One region of the Pseudomonas sp. H3_A02 genome, then DNA from elsewhere that is predicted to be linked to it. Evidence: predicted binding sites of a transcription regulator. Region 1 holds the regulator's gene; each other region holds the start of a gene.

The links. The regulator sigma-54, encoded in region 1, starts transcription at its own class of promoters, with help from an activator protein. The targets are predictions, from matches to a motif close to ANTGGCATNNANNTTGCTNT.
Region 2: flgB (flagellar basal body rod protein FlgB) is a predicted target of sigma-54. The motif match lies at 2,311-2,330, and genes of this name have one in related genera.
Region 3: AB4N80_RS26405 (flagellar basal body rod protein FlgF) is a predicted target of sigma-54. The motif match lies at 2,316-2,335, and genes of this name have one in related genera.
Region 4: AB4N80_RS09880 (pilin) is a predicted target of sigma-54. The motif match lies at 2,488-2,507, and genes of this name have one in related genera.

Annotation. Positions count from the first base shown of each region.
Region 1 is NZ_CP162807.1:128,362-132,548, forward strand. It holds gene lptC (LPS export ABC transporter periplasmic protein LptC) at 1-350, shown strand, start outside; gene lptA (lipopolysaccharide transport periplasmic protein LptA) at 337-885, shown strand; gene lptB (LPS export ABC transporter ATP-binding protein) at 885-1,610, shown strand; gene AB4N80_RS00605 (RNA polymerase factor sigma-54) at 1,775-3,268, shown strand; gene hpf (ribosome hibernation-promoting factor, HPF/YfiA family) at 3,345-3,653, shown strand; gene ptsN (PTS IIA-like nitrogen regulatory protein PtsN) at 3,666-4,130, shown strand; gene rapZ (RNase adapter RapZ) at 4,133-4,187, shown strand, end outside.
Region 2 is NZ_CP162807.1:2,860,379-2,864,565, reverse strand. It holds gene flgE (flagellar hook protein FlgE) at 1-648, opposite strand, end outside; gene flgD (flagellar hook assembly protein FlgD) at 677-1,399, opposite strand; gene flgC (flagellar basal body rod protein FlgC) at 1,415-1,858, opposite strand; gene flgB (flagellar basal body rod protein FlgB) at 1,862-2,269, opposite strand; gene cheR (protein-glutamate O-methyltransferase CheR) at 2,626-3,453, opposite strand; gene AB4N80_RS12650 (chemotaxis protein CheV) at 3,513-4,187, opposite strand, start outside.
Region 3 is NZ_CP162807.1:6,017,339-6,021,525, reverse strand. It holds gene AB4N80_RS26420 (ATP-grasp domain-containing protein) at 1-354, shown strand, start outside; gene AB4N80_RS26415 (metallophosphoesterase family protein) at 335-1,012, shown strand; gene rffA (dTDP-4-amino-4,6-dideoxygalactose transaminase) at 1,064-2,215, shown strand; gene AB4N80_RS26405 (flagellar basal body rod protein FlgF) at 2,390-3,127, shown strand; gene flgG (flagellar basal-body rod protein FlgG) at 3,177-3,962, shown strand; gene flgH (flagellar basal body L-ring protein FlgH) at 4,035-4,187, shown strand, end outside.
Region 4 is NZ_CP162807.1:2,260,785-2,264,971, reverse strand. It holds gene AB4N80_RS09895 (DUF748 domain-containing protein) at 1-779, shown strand, start outside; gene AB4N80_RS09890 (DUF2845 domain-containing protein) at 781-1,077, shown strand; gene AB4N80_RS09885 (BON domain-containing protein) at 1,413-1,766, opposite strand; gene AB4N80_RS09880 (pilin) at 2,034-2,441, opposite strand; gene pilB (type IV-A pilus assembly ATPase PilB) at 2,666-4,187, shown strand, end outside.

The DNA.
Region 1 (4,187 bases):
TAAAGGCCACTGACATTACGCTGGTCACCAAACCGGACCTGAACATGTTCCGCGGCACCGAATTCCCGTGGCATGTGCAGAGCGAGCACGCCGAAGTCAATTCCGGCGGCACCGAAGTGGAACTGATCGACTCGGTACGCGTTGCCCGAACCGACGAGAAAAACCGCACGACCATCATCACCAGCACACGCATGACCGTATTCCCACAGCAAGAATATGCGCAGACCGAGCAACCCGTTAGAATCGACGGCGCCGGGGGTGTATCGACCGGCACGGGAATGAAAGCGTATTTGAAGGAAAGCAGGATACACCTGCTATCGAACGTAAGAGGACAGTATGAAGCTCGCTAAAACCCTCCCTATTTTGCTCAGTCTGGGCGCAGCACTGGGAAGCGCGAGCGCCTGGGCTCTTCCCAACGACCGCGACCAGCCTATCCGCATCCAGGCCGACGACGCCCAACTCGACGACAAGAATGGCGTCGCCACCTATAAAGGCGACGTGATCATCACCCAGGGCTCGATGAAGGTCACCGGCAACACCGTGACCATCACCCGCACCCCAGCTGGCGATATCGATGTGGTGACTTCGGTGGGCAACCTGGCCTATTTCGAGCAGATGCAAACCGTGGGCGACACTAAGCCCGTCCAGGGCTACGGGGTGACCATCCAGTACCACGCCTCCCAGGATCGCGTGGTCCTGATCGACCGCGCCAAGGTCGTCGACAAGGACAACAACGTTACCCAGGGCGAGAAAATCGTCTACGACACGGTCAAGAAGCTGGCCAGTGCCGGTCGCGCCACCGGTAGCAAGGTGACCGAGTCGCGTCCGCGCATCGACATGGTGATCCAGCCGAAAAAGAAAACCGACGAGCAGAAGGCCCAGTAATGGCAACTCTGAAAGCTCAGCACTTGGCCAAGAGCTACAAGAGCCGTCAAGTCGTGCGTGATGTCAGCCTGTCCATCGACAGCGGCCAGATCGTTGGTCTGCTCGGTCCTAACGGCGCGGGCAAGACCACTTGCTTCTACATGATCGTCGGCCTGGTCCAGGCCGATCAGGGGCGCGTGTTGATCGACGACCTGGATGTCAGCCACCAGCCGATGCACGGCCGGGCGAAGGCAGGTATCGGCTATTTGCCGCAAGAAGCGTCGATCTTCCGCAAACTGTCGGTAGCCGACAACATCATGGCGATCCTCGAGACCCGCAAGGAACTCGACAAGGCCGGCCGTCGCCAGGAACTGGAAAGCCTGCTGCAGGAATTCCACATCAGCCACATTCGCGACAACCTGGGCATGAGCCTGTCGGGTGGTGAACGGCGTCGTGTGGAAATCGCCCGCGCCCTGGCCACCGCACCGAAGTTCATCCTGCTCGACGAACCGTTCGCCGGCGTGGACCCGATTTCGGTGGGCGACATCAAGCAGATCATCCATCACCTCAAGGCCAAGGGTATCGGTGTGCTGATCACCGACCACAACGTGCGCGAGACCCTGGACATCTGCGAAACCGCCTACATTGTCAATGACGGCCAATTGATCGCCGAAGGTGACTCCGCCGCGATCCTGGCCAATGACCTGGTCAAGGAAGTGTACCTGGGCCATGAGTTCCGCCTGTAAGCACACGTGTCTGGCGAATTGCCCGGGCGTCGTTTAATTTTATTATGGCGACGCTCTAGGCAAACACTTCAGTTTCAGGCATATAATTTGCTTAAGTTTGGCGCTCCGGCGCCCTGTAGTGGATGGCGCATGTGCGCCGGCGAATAAGGTGTTAAGCCCCTGCCATGAAACCATCGCTAGTCTTGAGAATGGGCCAGCAGCTGACGATGACACCGCAGCTGCAACAGGCCATCCGCCTGCTCCAATTGTCGACCCTGGACCTGCAACAGGAAATCCAGGAGGCCCTGGAGTCCAATCCGATGCTCGAACGCCAGGAAGAAGGCGACGACTTCGATAACACAGACCCGCTGGCCGACAACGTCGAGCAGAAGCCCAACACCGAGATCCCGGAACCGTCCTACCAGGAAGCCGCCCCGACGGTGGACAACCTCGAGGATGGCGAATGGAACGAACGCATTCCCAACGAGCTGCCCGTGGACACGGCCTGGGAAGATGTCTACCAGACCAGCGCCAGCAACCTGCCCAGCAGCGATGACGACGAGTGGGACTTCACCACCCGCACCTCTGCCGGTGAGAGCCTGCAAAGCCACCTGTTGTGGCAACTGAACCTGGCGCCGATGTCCGACACCGATCGCCTGATCGCCGTGACGCTGATCGATTGCATCAACAACCAGGGCTACCTGGACGAGACCCTCGAAGAAATCCTCGAAGCCTTCGACCCCGAGCTCGACATCGAGCTGGACGAGATCGAAGCCGTTCTCCATCGCATCCAGCAATTCGAACCGGCCGGCATCGGCGCCCGCAACCTGGGCGAGTGCCTGTTGCTGCAATTGCGCCAGTTATCCGCCAAGACGCCATGGCTGGCCGAAGCCAAGCGACTGGTCACCGATTACATCGACCTGCTGGGCGGTCGCGACTACAGCCAATTGATGCGTCGCATGAAGCTCAAGGAAGATGAACTGCGCCAGGTCATCGAGCTGGTGCAGAGCCTCAACCCCCGCCCCGGCTCGCAGATCGAATCCACCGAGCCTGAGTACGTGGTCCCCGACGTGATCGTGCGCAAGCACAACGATCGCTGGCTGGTGGAGCTCAACCAGGAGTCGGTGCCCAAGCTGCGGGTCAATGCCCAGTACGCCGGTTTCGTCAAGCGCGCCGACACCAGCGCCGATAACACCTTCATGCGCAACCAGTTGCAGGAAGCCCGCTGGTTCATCAAGAGCCTGCAAAGCCGCAACGAAACCCTGATGAAAGTAGCCACCCAGATCGTCGAGCACCAGCGAGGCTTCCTGGAGTACGGCGATGAAGCGATGAAACCATTGGTCCTGCATGACATTGCCGAAGCGGTGGGCATGCACGAATCGACGATTTCCCGGGTGACCACCCAGAAATTCATGCATACCCCCCGGGGCATCTATGAATTGAAATACTTTTTCTCCAGCCATGTCAGCACCTCCGAAGGCGGCGAATGCTCGTCCACGGCCATCCGCGCGATCATCAAAAAACTGGTGGCCGCGGAAAATCAGAAAAAGCCGTTGAGTGACAGCAAGATCGCTGGTTTACTGGAGGCACAAGGCATTCAGGTGGCCCGCCGTACCGTCGCCAAGTACCGCGAATCCCTCGGGATCGCGCCTTCGAGCGAACGCAAGCGGCTGATGTAACAGGCCACGCCACAGCGTTCCAGTGGCAGGCATTTCTGCCTGCCGCTTTATGCACTGGCAACGAAGGAGAAGCTGTATGCAAGTCAACATCAGTGGACACCAACTGGAAGTGACCGAACCCCTGCGCACCTACATCGGCGAAAAACTCGACCGATTGGAGAGGCATTTCGACAAGATCACCAACGTGCAAGTCACGATGAACGTCGAGAAGCTGCTGCAGAAAATCGAAGCCACGCTGCATATCCCCGGCGGAGAAGTGGTTGCCAACGCAGAGCACACAGACATGTATGCCGCGATTGACCTGCTGACCGACAAGCTGGATCGCCAACTCAAAAAGCATAAGGAAAAGACCCAGAGCCTCCTCCAGGGCGCGACCGGTCGTTAACCCCCCCAATCCATGATCCGACTAGAAACCATCCTGACCCCCGGCCGTTCCCAAGTGAACGCGCCGGGCGGCAGTAAAAAGAAAGCCCTCGAACAAATTGCCAACCTGATCCACCGCGAGGTGCCGGATCTGGGAATGCAAGACGTCTTCGAGGCCCTGGTTGCCCGTGAAAAACTCGGTTCCACCGGTTTTGGCAACGGCATCGCCATTCCTCACTGCCGTCTCAAGGGTTGTGCCGCGCCGATCAGCGCGTTGTTGCACCTTGATACCCCCATAGATTTCGACGCCATCGACGGCGCTCCGGTCGACCTGCTGTTTGTATTGCTGGTTCCGGAAGCGGCGACCGATGCGCATCTTGAGCTGCTGCGCCAGATAGCCAGCATGCTGGACCGCAAGGAAGTGCGCGAAAAACTGCGCAGCGCGCCGAGTAACGAAGCTTTGTACCAGGTGGTCCTGGACGAGCAGAACGGTCATTAAACATGCGCATGATCATCGTCAGTGGCCGCTCCGGCTCCGGTAAAAGCACGGCCCTCA
Region 2 (4,187 bases), 2.7 Mb from region 1:
GGTATAGACGTTCCAAGTATTGCCGGCAGTCTTGACCATGTACTGGTCCATGGAGTGCTGGTTGCCCTGGGTGTCATAGACCGGAGTAGTGAACTGCTTGGTGAACGTGGCCGTGTCGGCCGGATTGAACGCCACAGTGATCGGCGTCGCCGTCGAGTTCAGGTTGATGGTCGACGAAACCAGACTGGTGGCTTGCGGCGGCAGGTTCGAGGTGTCGATGCGCAGGTCGGTCAGGATACCGTTCTGGATCTTGCCGTTGGCATCCACGCCATAGCCTTGCAGGCGGGCCGTGCCATCACTGTTGGTGATGAAGCCTTCCTTGTCGGTCTTGAAGGTACCGGCACGGGTGTAGCTCAGGGAGCCGTCGTTGCTCAGGACAAAGAAGCCCTGGCCCTGGATGCCCATGTCCAGCACGTTGCCGGTGTTGTTCACGTCACCCTGGCCGAACTGCTGGGAAACGTTGGCCAGGCGCACGCCGTTGCCGACGGTCTTGCTGCCCGAGCCCAGCTTGGTAGCCGAATAGACGTCTTCGAATTCCGCGCGGGACGATTTGAAACCGGTGGTCGCCACGTTGGCGATGTTGTTGCCGGTCACGTCCAGCTGTTTGTTGGCTGCATAGAGACCGCTAAGGCCGATGTTAAAAGACATGTTGACTCCTTTTGCCGGTTAGTCGGCTCTACATACCAATAGTTTGTACTTTGGACAGGGCAATGCTGCCCAGCCCGGCCAGGTTGAGCATCAGCTCACCGCCCGTCTGGCTGATCGTCACGCTGCTGACCGTGGCCGGCAGGTTAGTGATCAGCGACGTGGCCTTGCCGTCGATGGTGGTCGAAGCGGCGAAGGTGTAGGTGCCCGATTCAACGACCGCGCCCGCGTCGCTCTTGCCATCCCAGATGAAGGCGGAGTTGCCGGCCTTCTGGCTGCCCAGGTCGATGGTGCGAACGGTCTTGCCGTCCTTGTCCACGATCTTGACGGCAACAGAGGACACCGATGTCGGCACCACCACCGTGCCGTTGAGGCTCTTGGAGGTATCGACCACAGCCTTGTCACCTGGGGCAATGACCGAGCGACCCACCAGTGACGAGGCCTGCAAGGCCTGGGACGAGTTGTAGTTGCCGGCAATGCCGCTCACCGTCTGGTTGAGGGTGGTGATGCCTTCCAGGCTGCTGAACTGCGCCAACTGGGCAACGAACTCGCCGTTATCCTGTGGCTCCAGCGGGTTCTGGTTTTTCAGCTGGGTCACGAGCAACTGCAGGAACGCATCCTTGCCCAACTCCTTCTTGCCGGTCGCCATGCCCGTCACCGTACCCAGGGTATCGGTGGTGGTGTTGGTCTTGACCGAGGAGTTGGCCAGAATCTCGTTGAGACTCAAACCGCTGGTAGTGTTGGTAACGCTCATGTGACTCGCCCCTTATCACTGACCGAGGGTCAGGACCTTCTGCATCATGGCTTTGGCGGTGTTCATCATTTCGGCGTTGGTCTGGAACGAACGACTGGCGGAAATCATGTCGGCCATTTCTTCGACGACGTTGACGTTCGGGTAGTAGACATAACCCTTGGCGTCCGCGGCCGGATGGTTTGGCTCATAACGTGCTTCAAGGTTGCTCTGGTCTTCGACCACGCCAAGCACCTGTACGCCCTGCCCGGCCGCTTCCTGGTCCTGGAACAGCGAGTCGCTGCCGCCGGACTGGCCGCCCTGGAACATGGTGGCGAATACCGGGTGGCGGGCGCGGTAGGTCTGGTCGATGCTCGACGAAACGGTCTCGGCGTTGGCGATGTTACTGGCGACGGTGTTCAGGCGAGTGGTCTGGGCACTCATGGCACTGCCGGCGATGTTGAATACGCTCGCAATCGACATGGCTTACTCTCCGCGCAGGGCCGATACCAGCCCTTTGAATTTGCTGTTGAGCAGGGTGAAGCTGGCCTGGAAGTTCACGGAGTTTTCCGCGTAGTTGGACTGTTCCAGTTGAGCGTCCACGGTGTTCTGGTCGATCGAAGGCTGCATCGGCGTGCGATACATCAGCGACTCATCGCCATTGCCCAAGCCTTCGGCTTCGATATGACGACTGTTGGTCATGTTCAAGGCGAAATGGCCGTTCTTGGCTTTCTCGTTCTGCTCGGCGAGCACTTTGGAGAAGTCCAGATCCCGAGCCTTGTAGTTCGGGGTATCGGCGTTGGCGATGTTGTTGGCCAGGACTTCGGCACGTTGGGCGCGGAAGCCCAGGGCCTTTTCGTGGATACCGAGCGCTTTATCGAAGCTGATGCTCATGTCGGAAACCTTTGGGTGACCAGAATGTACGTACGACGGCTAAAGCAAGCGTCGTGCCACTTTCAAAAACCCCATAAACCGGGGCTTTGCGGGCACCGGCAAGGCGGCAATGCCAGAAAAGCGGCAATCGGTTTCCGCCGGCTGCCGCTTTTCTGCCGCTTCTCAAGGGCAATGACACTCAAACTGTGGGAGCGGGCTTGCTCGCGAATGCAGTGTGACAGTGACATTTATTTCGACTGACACACCGCCTTCGCGAGCAAGCCCGCTCCCACAGGGATAGTGGAGGGGAGGAAATTAGCGGGCATAAAAAACGGGAGCCCCGTGGGACTCCCGCTTTTTTTGACAACCCAAGCCAATCACTTCGCCTGGTAGATGATCCCCGGGCTGCACTGGACCATCTGGTAATGATCCGGCAAACCGTTCAACGCCTCGGAGGCGCCGAGGAACAGGTAGCCGCCCGGCTTGAGCGTGCCGTGGATGCGCAGCAGGATGTCCTTCTTCACTTCGGCGGAGAAGTAGATCAGCACGTTACGGCAAAACACGATGTCGAACTTGCCCAGGCTGGCGTAGCTGTCCAGCAGGTTGAACGAGCGGAACTCCACCCGGCTCTTGATCGGCGCCTTGACCACCCATTTGCCCGGCCCTTTGGGGTCGAAGTAGCGTTGCAGGCGGTCCGGCGACAAGCCACGGCCGATGGCCAGGCTGTCGTACTCGCCGGTCTTGCAGTTATTGAGCATGGTCCCGGACAGGTCGGTGGCGACGATCTGCACGCCGCCTTTCAACTGGCCGAGGTTGGAGCGTTCGAACTCATCGATGGACATCGACAGCGAATAGGGTTCCTGCCCCGACGAACAGGCCGCCGACCAGATCCGTAGGCGCTGGCCCGGGCTGGCCTTGATGGCGGCCGGCAGCACTTTGTTCTTCAGCACCTCGAACGGATAGGTGTCACGAAACCATAGGGTTTCGTTGGTAGTCATGGCATCCACCACCATCTCGCGCAAGCCACTGCGCGGCTGGGTCTGGATACGCTGCACCAGCTCGCCCAATGACTTGAGGCCCTGTTGCTCCATCAACTTATTGAGACGGCTCGACACCAGGTATTGCTTGTTTTCACCAAGCAAGATGCCACAGGCTTTTTCCAGGAAGACCCGGAACTGTTCGAAATCCAAATTACCCGTAGACAAGATACCGCCTCTTTCATCGTGTTGACTTGCCGGGCGCACAACGCGCCCGACCTTCTACTTTATTCTGCTGCTTTGATCCGTTCGACGACCCGGGACGCCAGGTCATCGGGGCGGAATTTTGCCAGAAAATCGTCGGCACCGACCTTCTTGACCATCGCCTGGTTGAAAACACCAGACAACGAAGTATGCAAGATGATGTGCAGCTTTTGCATGCGCGGATCGCTGCGGATTTCCGAGGTCAGGGTGTAGCCGTCCATTTCCGGCATCTCAATGTCGGAGATCATCATCAGGAATTCTTCCTCAGGCTTCTTGCCCTCGTCGACCAGCTTGCGCAGGTAATCCAGCGCCTGTCGCCCGTCGTTCAACGCCACCACCTCGACGCCGACCGTTTGCAGGCAACGGGTCACCTGCTTGCGGGCCACCGAAGAATCATCGACGGTCAACACTCGCAGCGAAATCGCCTTGTGCTGGGTCTCGGCATCCACCACCCCCACGGAAATCGCTTCCGGCGTGGGCGCCACTTCGGCGAGGATTTTCTCCACGTCGATGATTTCCACCAACTGGTTATCGACCCGGGTCACCGCCGTCAGGTAGTGATCGCGGCCGGTGCCCTTGGGCGGTGGATGGATCTCTTCCCAGTTCATGTTGACGATGCGCTCCACCGAGCGCACCAGGAACCCCTGGGTCTTGGTGTTGTACTCGGTGATGATCACAAACGGATTGCTCTGGTCCAG
Region 3 (4,187 bases), 680 kb from region 1:
CCGATCATCAGCTTCCAGCGCAAGTTGGCGTCGGACGGGTCAACCGCCAAGGCCTGGGTATATCAGGACGATTCGCTGGATAAAACAGTCGCCAGGTTGTGCCGCGCCTTCAAACCGGTGGGCCCGACCAACTTGCAATTCCGTCGTGGCAGCGATGCCTCCTGGAGCCTGCTGGAGATCAATCCGCGAATATCTTCGACCAGTTCGATACGACGCGCATTCGGCTACAACGAGGCGGCCATGTGCCTGGATTTTTACCTCGATGGCAAGACATCGGGCCAGCCGATCATCCGCAGTGGTTTCGCCGTTCGTTATATAGAGGATTTCATTGTCTATGATCGGGATCATTTCTGACGTACATGGCAATTACAGCGCCTTGCGGACAGTGCTTGCCAAGCTGGATGAGCTGGGTGTCTCGCGGATTATCTGCCTGGGTGACACGGCGGGTTATTACAGCCAGGTCAATGAGTGTTGCGAGGCCCTGCGCGAACGAAACATTTTCTCCGTGATGGGCAATCATGATTGGTACCTGGCGAAGAATGAGCGCTGCCCTCGTTCCAATAGCGCCAATGCCTGCCTGGATTATCAACAGGGCGTCATCACTTCGCAGAATCTGGCCTGGCTGGGATCGCTCCCGGAGCGCTCGACCCTGCATGAATTAAGCATCGTCCATGGCGGCTGGAACGATCCGCTGGACGAATACGTACGACCCTCGCAAGCGTATTTCGCGCCGTTGCCTGGCCGCTATTTCGCCTCAGGCCATACCCACGTCCAGTACTTGTGGAGCGGGGAGGACAAGGTCTATTGCAACCCCGGTTCCGTCGGCCAGCCACGTGATGGCGATCCCCGGGCAGGCTTTGCGACCTGGGACGGTGAAACCTTCAATCTGCACCGGGTTGCATACGCGATTGGTGAAACCCAACAGGCCATGAAGAACGCCGGGTTTACCCCGTACTTTTATGAAAATCTTGATATCGGCAGTCAGATAGGCGGGCGGATCAGTGCGGTTTGAAGTTTTGTGCTGTGCGCCACCCATGACCATGCCTCCCCTGGGAAGTTTGCAATGAGCAAAGAAACGATACTCTTCAATCGCCCGTATATGACTGGCAAGGAACTGGATTACATTGCCCAGGCCAAGTTCGGCAACATGCTCGCCGGTGATGGCCCGTTCACCAAGCAGTGCCACCGCTGGCTGGAGTCCCACACGGGGTGCAACAAGGCATTGCTCACTCACTCCTGTACCGCTGCGCTGGAAATGGCCGCTCTGCTGCTGGACATCCAGCCTGGCGACGAAATCATCCTGCCTTCCTATACCTTCGTTTCCACGGCCAACGCCTTTGTGTTGCGCGGCGCGGTGCCGGTTTTCGTCGATGTACGTCCTGATACCCTGAACCTGGACGAGCGCCTGATCGAGGCGGCGATCACGTCACGGACCAAGGCGATCGTGCCCGTCCATTACGCCGGCGTGGCCTGCGAAATGGACACTATCCTGGCTATTGCGCGCAAGCATGGGCTGGCGGTGGTCGAGGACGCCGCGCAAGGGGTGATGTCAACCTACAAGGGCCGAGCCTTGGGCAGTATTGGCGACCTTGGCGCATTCAGTTTTCACGAAACCAAGAACGTGATCTCGGGGGAGGGCGGGGCGTTGCTGGCCAATGAGCCTGCCATGGCACTGCGCGCCGAGATCATTCGGGAAAAAGGCACCGATCGCAGTCGATTCTTCAGGGGCGAGGTGGACAAATACACTTGGCAAGAGGTGGGATCCTCCTTTCTGCCCGGAGAAATGACGGCAGCCTTCCTTTGGGCCCAGTTGGAAGAGGCGCAAGCCATCACCAGCCGCCGCCTGGCGGTCTGGGACCACTACCATGCCGCTTTGGCGGGGCTTGAGCAGCAAGGGTTGCTGCGTCGTCCGATCGTTCCTGAACATTGCCAGCACAATGCGCACATGTATTACGTACTCCTCGCCCCTGGCGTGGAGCGCCAGGTTGTCCTCGAGACGCTCAAGAGCCACGCGATCTATGCGGTGTTCCATTACGTGCCGCTGCATTCATCCCCCGGCGGCGCGCGCTATGGGCGTGTTCATGGCTCAATGGAAATTACCGACGGTTATTCCGAGCGGCTGCTGCGTTTGCCGATGTGGCTCGGTCTATCCAAGGATCAACAAGACCGCGTGGTCGATGTGCTCGGCAGTGCTTTGGCAGCCCTTGCCACTTAGCGGCATGACACCGCCGGTTTTTCGTCTTCGATACAACTCGGCACTGCCCTCCTAATCCCCAGAGCCCTTTGTTTCAAGGGCCTGGGCCCGCCAGAAAAAAGTTGGTCTGCAAATTGCTTAAGGCTGTGCAACACAGCAGTGGGCGGCAAACGTCCGGCATGCAGAGGAACGACAGTGGACAAGTACCTTTATGTGGCAATGACCGGCGCCAGCCAGAACGCACTGGCGCAGCGGGCCCATGCCAACAACCTGGCGAACATTTCCACCAATGGCTTTCAGAAAGACCTGGAGCAGGCGCGCTCGATGCCGGTGTTCGGCGACAGCTTTCCGGCGCGGGCGTTTGCCTTGTCCGAACGGCCTGCCACGGACTTCACCCCGGGTGCGCTGGTTCAAACCGGTCGCGACCTCGACGTGGCGGTGAGCGGGCCGGGCTGGATGGCGGTGCAGAATCCTGACGGCGGTGAAAGCTACGTGCGCACCGGCAGTCTCAATGTTGACGCCCTGGGCGTGCTGCGGGCCGGCAACGGCATGCCGGTGATGGGCAACGGCGGTCCGATCGCTGTGCCGCCGGAGCAGAAAATCGAAATCGGCCAGGACGGCACCATCAGCATTCGCGCCATGGGTGAAGGCCCGCGGGTGATGGCTGAAGTCGACCGCATCAAGCTGGTCAACCCGGACCTCAAGAACATGACCAAGACCCTGGACGGCACGATCCGTACCAAGGACGGCCAGCCGGCGCCCATCGATGCCAACGTGCAGTTGGTATCGGGTTTCCAGGAGGCGAGCAACGTCAACGCCGTGGATGAAATGACTTCGGTGCTGGCCCTGGCCAAGCAGTTCGAGCTCCACGTCAAGATGATGAACACCGCCAAAGAAGGCGATGAAGCCATGGCTCGGGTCTTGCAGATCTAACTATTAATTACAGCGCTGCGCCGAAAAACAGGCGTACGAGGAGAATCGAATGCTTCCGGCTCTATGGGTTGCCAAAACAGGTCTGTCCGCCCAGGACACCAACCTGACGACCATTTCCAACAACTTGGCGAACGTTTCGACCACGGGTTTCAAACGTGATCGCGCCGAGTTCCAGGACCTGCTGTATCAGGTAAAACGCCAACCTGGCGCCCAGTCGACCCAGGACAGCGAACTGCCGTCGGGCCTGCAAGTGGGTACCGGTGTACGCATTGTCGGCACCCAGAAAAACTTCAACGCCGGTAGCCTGCAGACCACCGAGCAACCGCTGGACATGGCCATCGACGGTCGCGGTTTCTTCCAGATCCTGCAGCCGGACGGCACCACGTCCTACACCCGCGACGGTACGTTCCACCTCGACTCCAACGGCCAGATCGTCAACGCCAGCGGTTTCGCCCTGGAGCCGGCGATCATCATTCCGAACGATGCCCAGACCTTTACCGTGGGCCGTGACGGCACCGTGTCCATCACCGTGGCGGGCAACCCGGCCGCCCAGGTGATCGGCAACCTGCAGACCGCCGACTTCATCAACCCGGCCGGCCTGCAAGCGGTGGGCAACAACCTGTTCCTGGAAACCGCCGCCAGTGGCGCGCCGCAAGTCGGCACCCCAGGCCTGAACGGTTTCGGCACCACGCTGCAGAACACCCTGGAAACCTCCAACGTGAGCACCGTTGAGGAGATGGTCAACATGATCACCACCCAGCGCGCCTACGAGATGAACTCCAAGGTGATCTCCACCGCCGACCAGATGCTCTCGTTCGTTACGCAGAATCTGTAATCACGTCGCAACGTCCGTCATCACGTAGACAGGGCGGCCCCAGGGTCGCCTGCAACACCAAGAGGTAGGGTCATGAAACGCTTCGTATCTGTTCTGGCACTGAGTGGGATCACCGCACTCGCGGGCTGTGTCGCCCCGACACCCAGGCCCAATGACCCGTATTACGCTCCGGTGTTGCCGCGCACGCCGTTGCCGGCTGCCGCCAACAATGGCTCGATCTACCAG
Region 4 (4,187 bases), 2.1 Mb from region 1:
ACGCCGTGAGCCTGCCGCTGAAACTGGCCATCGCTTTGCTCAAGGACTCAGAGGGCAAGATTTCCATCGAACTGCCGGTCACTGGCAACCTCAACGATCCGCAGTTCAGTGTCATGCCAATCGTCTGGCAGACCCTGCGCAACCTGGTGGTACGCGCGGCCCAGGCGCCGTTCAAGCTCATCGGCGGGCTGGTGGCCGGCGGCGGCTCGGAGGACCTGGGCAGCGTCGCGTTTGCGCCGGGCTCCAGCGACCTGAGCAAGGACAACGAAGGCACGCTGCTCAAACTCTCCGAAGCCCTGGCCAAACGGCCGGAGCTGCGCCTGGAGATCGAAGGCACCGCCGCCGAGAGCAGCGACGGACCATTGCTCGCCGCCCAGCGCCTGGAGCGCGAATACCAGTACAACTACTACAAGATGCTCCAGCGTCGGGGCGACAAAGTTCCGGCCCAGGCTTCGCTGATAGAAGTGCCCGAGGATGAAAAGGCCCCGCTGCTCGAAGGCATCTACCGCACGCGCCTCAAGACCCAGCCGCCGGCCGAATGGACGCAACTGGATAAAAAGGCCCGTATCGAGAAACTGCGCGAAGGCGTGATCAAGTTCTGGAGCGGCAGCGACGTGCTATTGCGTCAGCTGGGGCAGGAACGGGCCAGCAGCATCAAGGATTTCCTGGTGGACAAAGGCCAATTGGCCGACGACCGTGTGTATTTCATCGACGCCAGCCTCGGCCAGGCTGAAAGCGATGGCCGGGTGATTACCCCTATGCATCTGGATGCCGAATAAGATGAAACCCTGGTACGGGCTCAGCCTGGGTCTGTTGCTCGCCGCCGGCCAGGCCTCGGCTGCCGACACGCTGCGCTGCGGCAGCCAGTTGATCAGCGTCGGCGACCGCTCCAGTGAAGTGCTGCAAAAGTGTGGGCAGCCCGTGGCGCGGGATGACCTGGGCTACAAGCGCAGTGTCAATCGCCGGGAGGAATACCCGGTGGAAGAATGGACCTACGGCCCCAACAGCGGCATGTACCAGTACCTGCGTTTCGAGGGAAATCGGCTGGTGCAGATCACCAGCAAGCGGGGGCGGTGAATGTACCGCCGCCATCGCGAGCAAGCTCGCTCCCACATTTGATCGCATTGCTTCCGGCAGAACTCGATCCCCTGGGGGAACAGGCTTGATCGCTTTCTTCTGAAAGAACTCGATCCCTGCGGGAGCGAGCTTGCTCGCGATAAGGACAACCCGGTTTCCCCGGCCGGACCGCACACTCTTCCCTCCCCAGAATAGAACAGGCCCCCGGCACGAATGCCGGGGGCCTGTAATGGCCACGTCCGTGTGGCCTTTCGCATGAACTCCAAAGCAACGGCAAGCGTATGACTCAGCCCGCTTACCGTGCCTTCTCCCGGTCCAGGCGAGAAGTCTTAGCCTTACTCGGCTTTCAGGCCGTCAGCCGATACGGCCTTAACGCCTTTGATTTTCTTGGCGATCGCCACGGCGGTGTCTTTTTGTGCATCAGTGACTTTGGTCATCGAAGACAGGGACACAACACCTTTATTGGTTTCGACTTTGATGTCGCTGCCAGGAATGCCTTTTTCGGTGACCAGGTCAGCTTTGACCTTGGTGGTGATCCAGGTATCGGAAACGTCTTCCTTGGCCTCTGTCACTTCGCCCGCAGCCAGCATCATTGGCGCCTGAGTTGCTTGAGTGGTCTCGGCGAATGCGCTAGCCATGGTCAGGGTCAGTGCGGTAGCAGCGGCGGCAGTGATAGCGAACTTCTTCATACGAGTAACTCCTGTTTTTCTCAAAAACTGCCGGAGGTGGATCCCGGCAGGGTTATCAGGAGTAGTGCGAAGGTTGTGCCAGTTTTAAGAGATTAATTAATTACATAAAAATCAATAAGTTAAGCGAAGCGATGAAATTCAGAATCATGCAAATTGCATGAGCCTCCCATTTTCAACATGCAACATGCCGATCCTGCCTTGCCGCTAAGCTGATGAATCAAGAAGGGTTTGCACGGCGAGGGAGCGGGGCCCCTCGCCGCGCGAGTATTAGGTGCCAGGGCAAGAGGTCGGCAGGAATTCCCTGGGTGCGGTGGATGCGCATGTCCAAGCGCCGTTGACATCGCGGCTGAGGGTGATCGTCCTACCTGCTATAGAGGCAGGGGCGTTCAGGAGGGTACAAACGATAGAGCCTGCCGTCGTAGCCGTACCTGTTACCGAAATTGTGCAGTTGCTGGTTGTGGTCGGGGCGTTCATGAGGGCCAACGTTGGAGTAACGCCCTGATTCATTTGATCCTCGTACGCTACCTTCAGCGCCGAGATTTCCCCCAGCCCAGCGGTAGCCTTCGCCCGCGCTTGATACCTGGAATATTGAGGCAACGCGAACGTCGCCAGAATGCCGATGATCGCCACGACGATCAGCAGCTCGATCAGCGTAAAACCCTTTTGCTTATTCATAGACATCTCCCATGCATGAGTCGAAATCTCATGACCTGAAACGGCCATTGCAGGGCACATGCCAACCCTCAAGCCCTATCAATAAAGGGGTTTGAACCCGCACAACGGCGGCGTCCTACCTCCACAACCGCACTATCTGACGTTTTTTGTCACCCTGGCCCGCTGGTTTGGCGTCGATGCTTGACTAGGCTATAAGTCATGAACTGTCCGCGTCCGGTATCCCCATGAATGACATCGCCCTCAGCGGCCTGACCAAGCAATTGGTGCTGGCCGAACTGATCACCGAGCAAAGTGCGCAACAGGCGTATCAACAGGCTCAACGCAGCCGCATCCCCCTGGTCAGCTACCTGGTGCAGAACAAACTGGTCCAGAGCCGTCAGGTCGCGGAAATCGCCTCGGAGCATTTCGGCGTCGCCCTGCTGGACCTCAACAGCCTGGACAAAGAAGCCCAGCCCACCGGCCTGGTCAGCGAAAAACTGGTGCGCCAGCACCATGCCCTGCCGCTGTGGCGACGCGGCAACAAACTGTTCGTGGGCATCTCCGACCCGACTAATCACCAGGCCATCAATGACATCCAGTTCAGCACCGGCCTGACCACCGAAGCCATCCTGGTGGAGGACGATAAACTCAGCGACGCCATCGAGAAGTTCTTCGAATCCACAAGTACGGGCCTGGAAGGCATGGGCGATGCCGACCTCGACGGCCTGGACATCGAGTCGATCGACGACACCAAGCAGGATTCCATCGGCGGCCAGGACACCGACGACGCGCCCGTGGTGCGTTTCGTCAACAAGATGCTGCTGGACGCGATCAAGGGCGGCTCTTCCGACCTGCACTTCGAGCCTTACGAAAAAATCTACCGGGTGCGGGTGCGCACCGACGGCATGCTGCGGGAAGTGGCCCGGCCGCCGATCCAACTGGCGACCCGTATTGCCGCCCGCCTGAAGGTCATGGCCAGCCTGGATATTTCCGAGCGGCGCAAACCCCAGGACGGCCGATTGAAAATGCGCCTGTCGAAAACCAAGTCCATCGACTTCCGGGTCAACACCCTGCCGACGCTCTGGGGCGAAAAAGTGGTAATCCGGATCCTCGACCCGTCCAGTGCGCAAATGGGCATCGATGCCCTGGGCTATGAACCGGATCAGAAAGACCTGTACATGGCCGCCCTCAAGCAACCACAAGGGCTGATCCTGGTCACCGGACCGACCGGCTCGGGCAAGACCGTATCGCTGTACACCGGGCTGAATATCCTCAACACCGTGGACATCAACATTTCCACCGCCGAAGACCCGGTGGAGATCAACATGGAAGGCATCAACCAGGTCAACGTGAACCCGCGCCAGGGGCTGGACTTCGCCCAGGCCCTGCGCTCGTTCCTGCGCCAGGACCCGGATGTGATCATGGTCGGCGAGATCCGCGACCTGGAAACCGCCGAAATCGCCATCAAGGCCGCCCAGACCGGGCACCTGGTGCTCTCCACCTTGCACACCAACAGCGCCGCCGAAACCCTGATCCGCTTGCAGAACATGGGCATTCCGGGGTTCAACATCGCCACCGCCGTGCACCTGATCATCGCCCAGCGGCTGGCGCGCAAGCTGTGCAACCACTGCAAGAAGGCCATCGAGGTTCCCGAGGAAACCTTGCTCAAGGAAGGTTTCCCCCGGGAACGCATCGGCACATTCACGATCTATGAGCCGGTCGGTTGCGAACAGTGCAACCACGGCTACAAAGGGCGCGTGGGGGTTT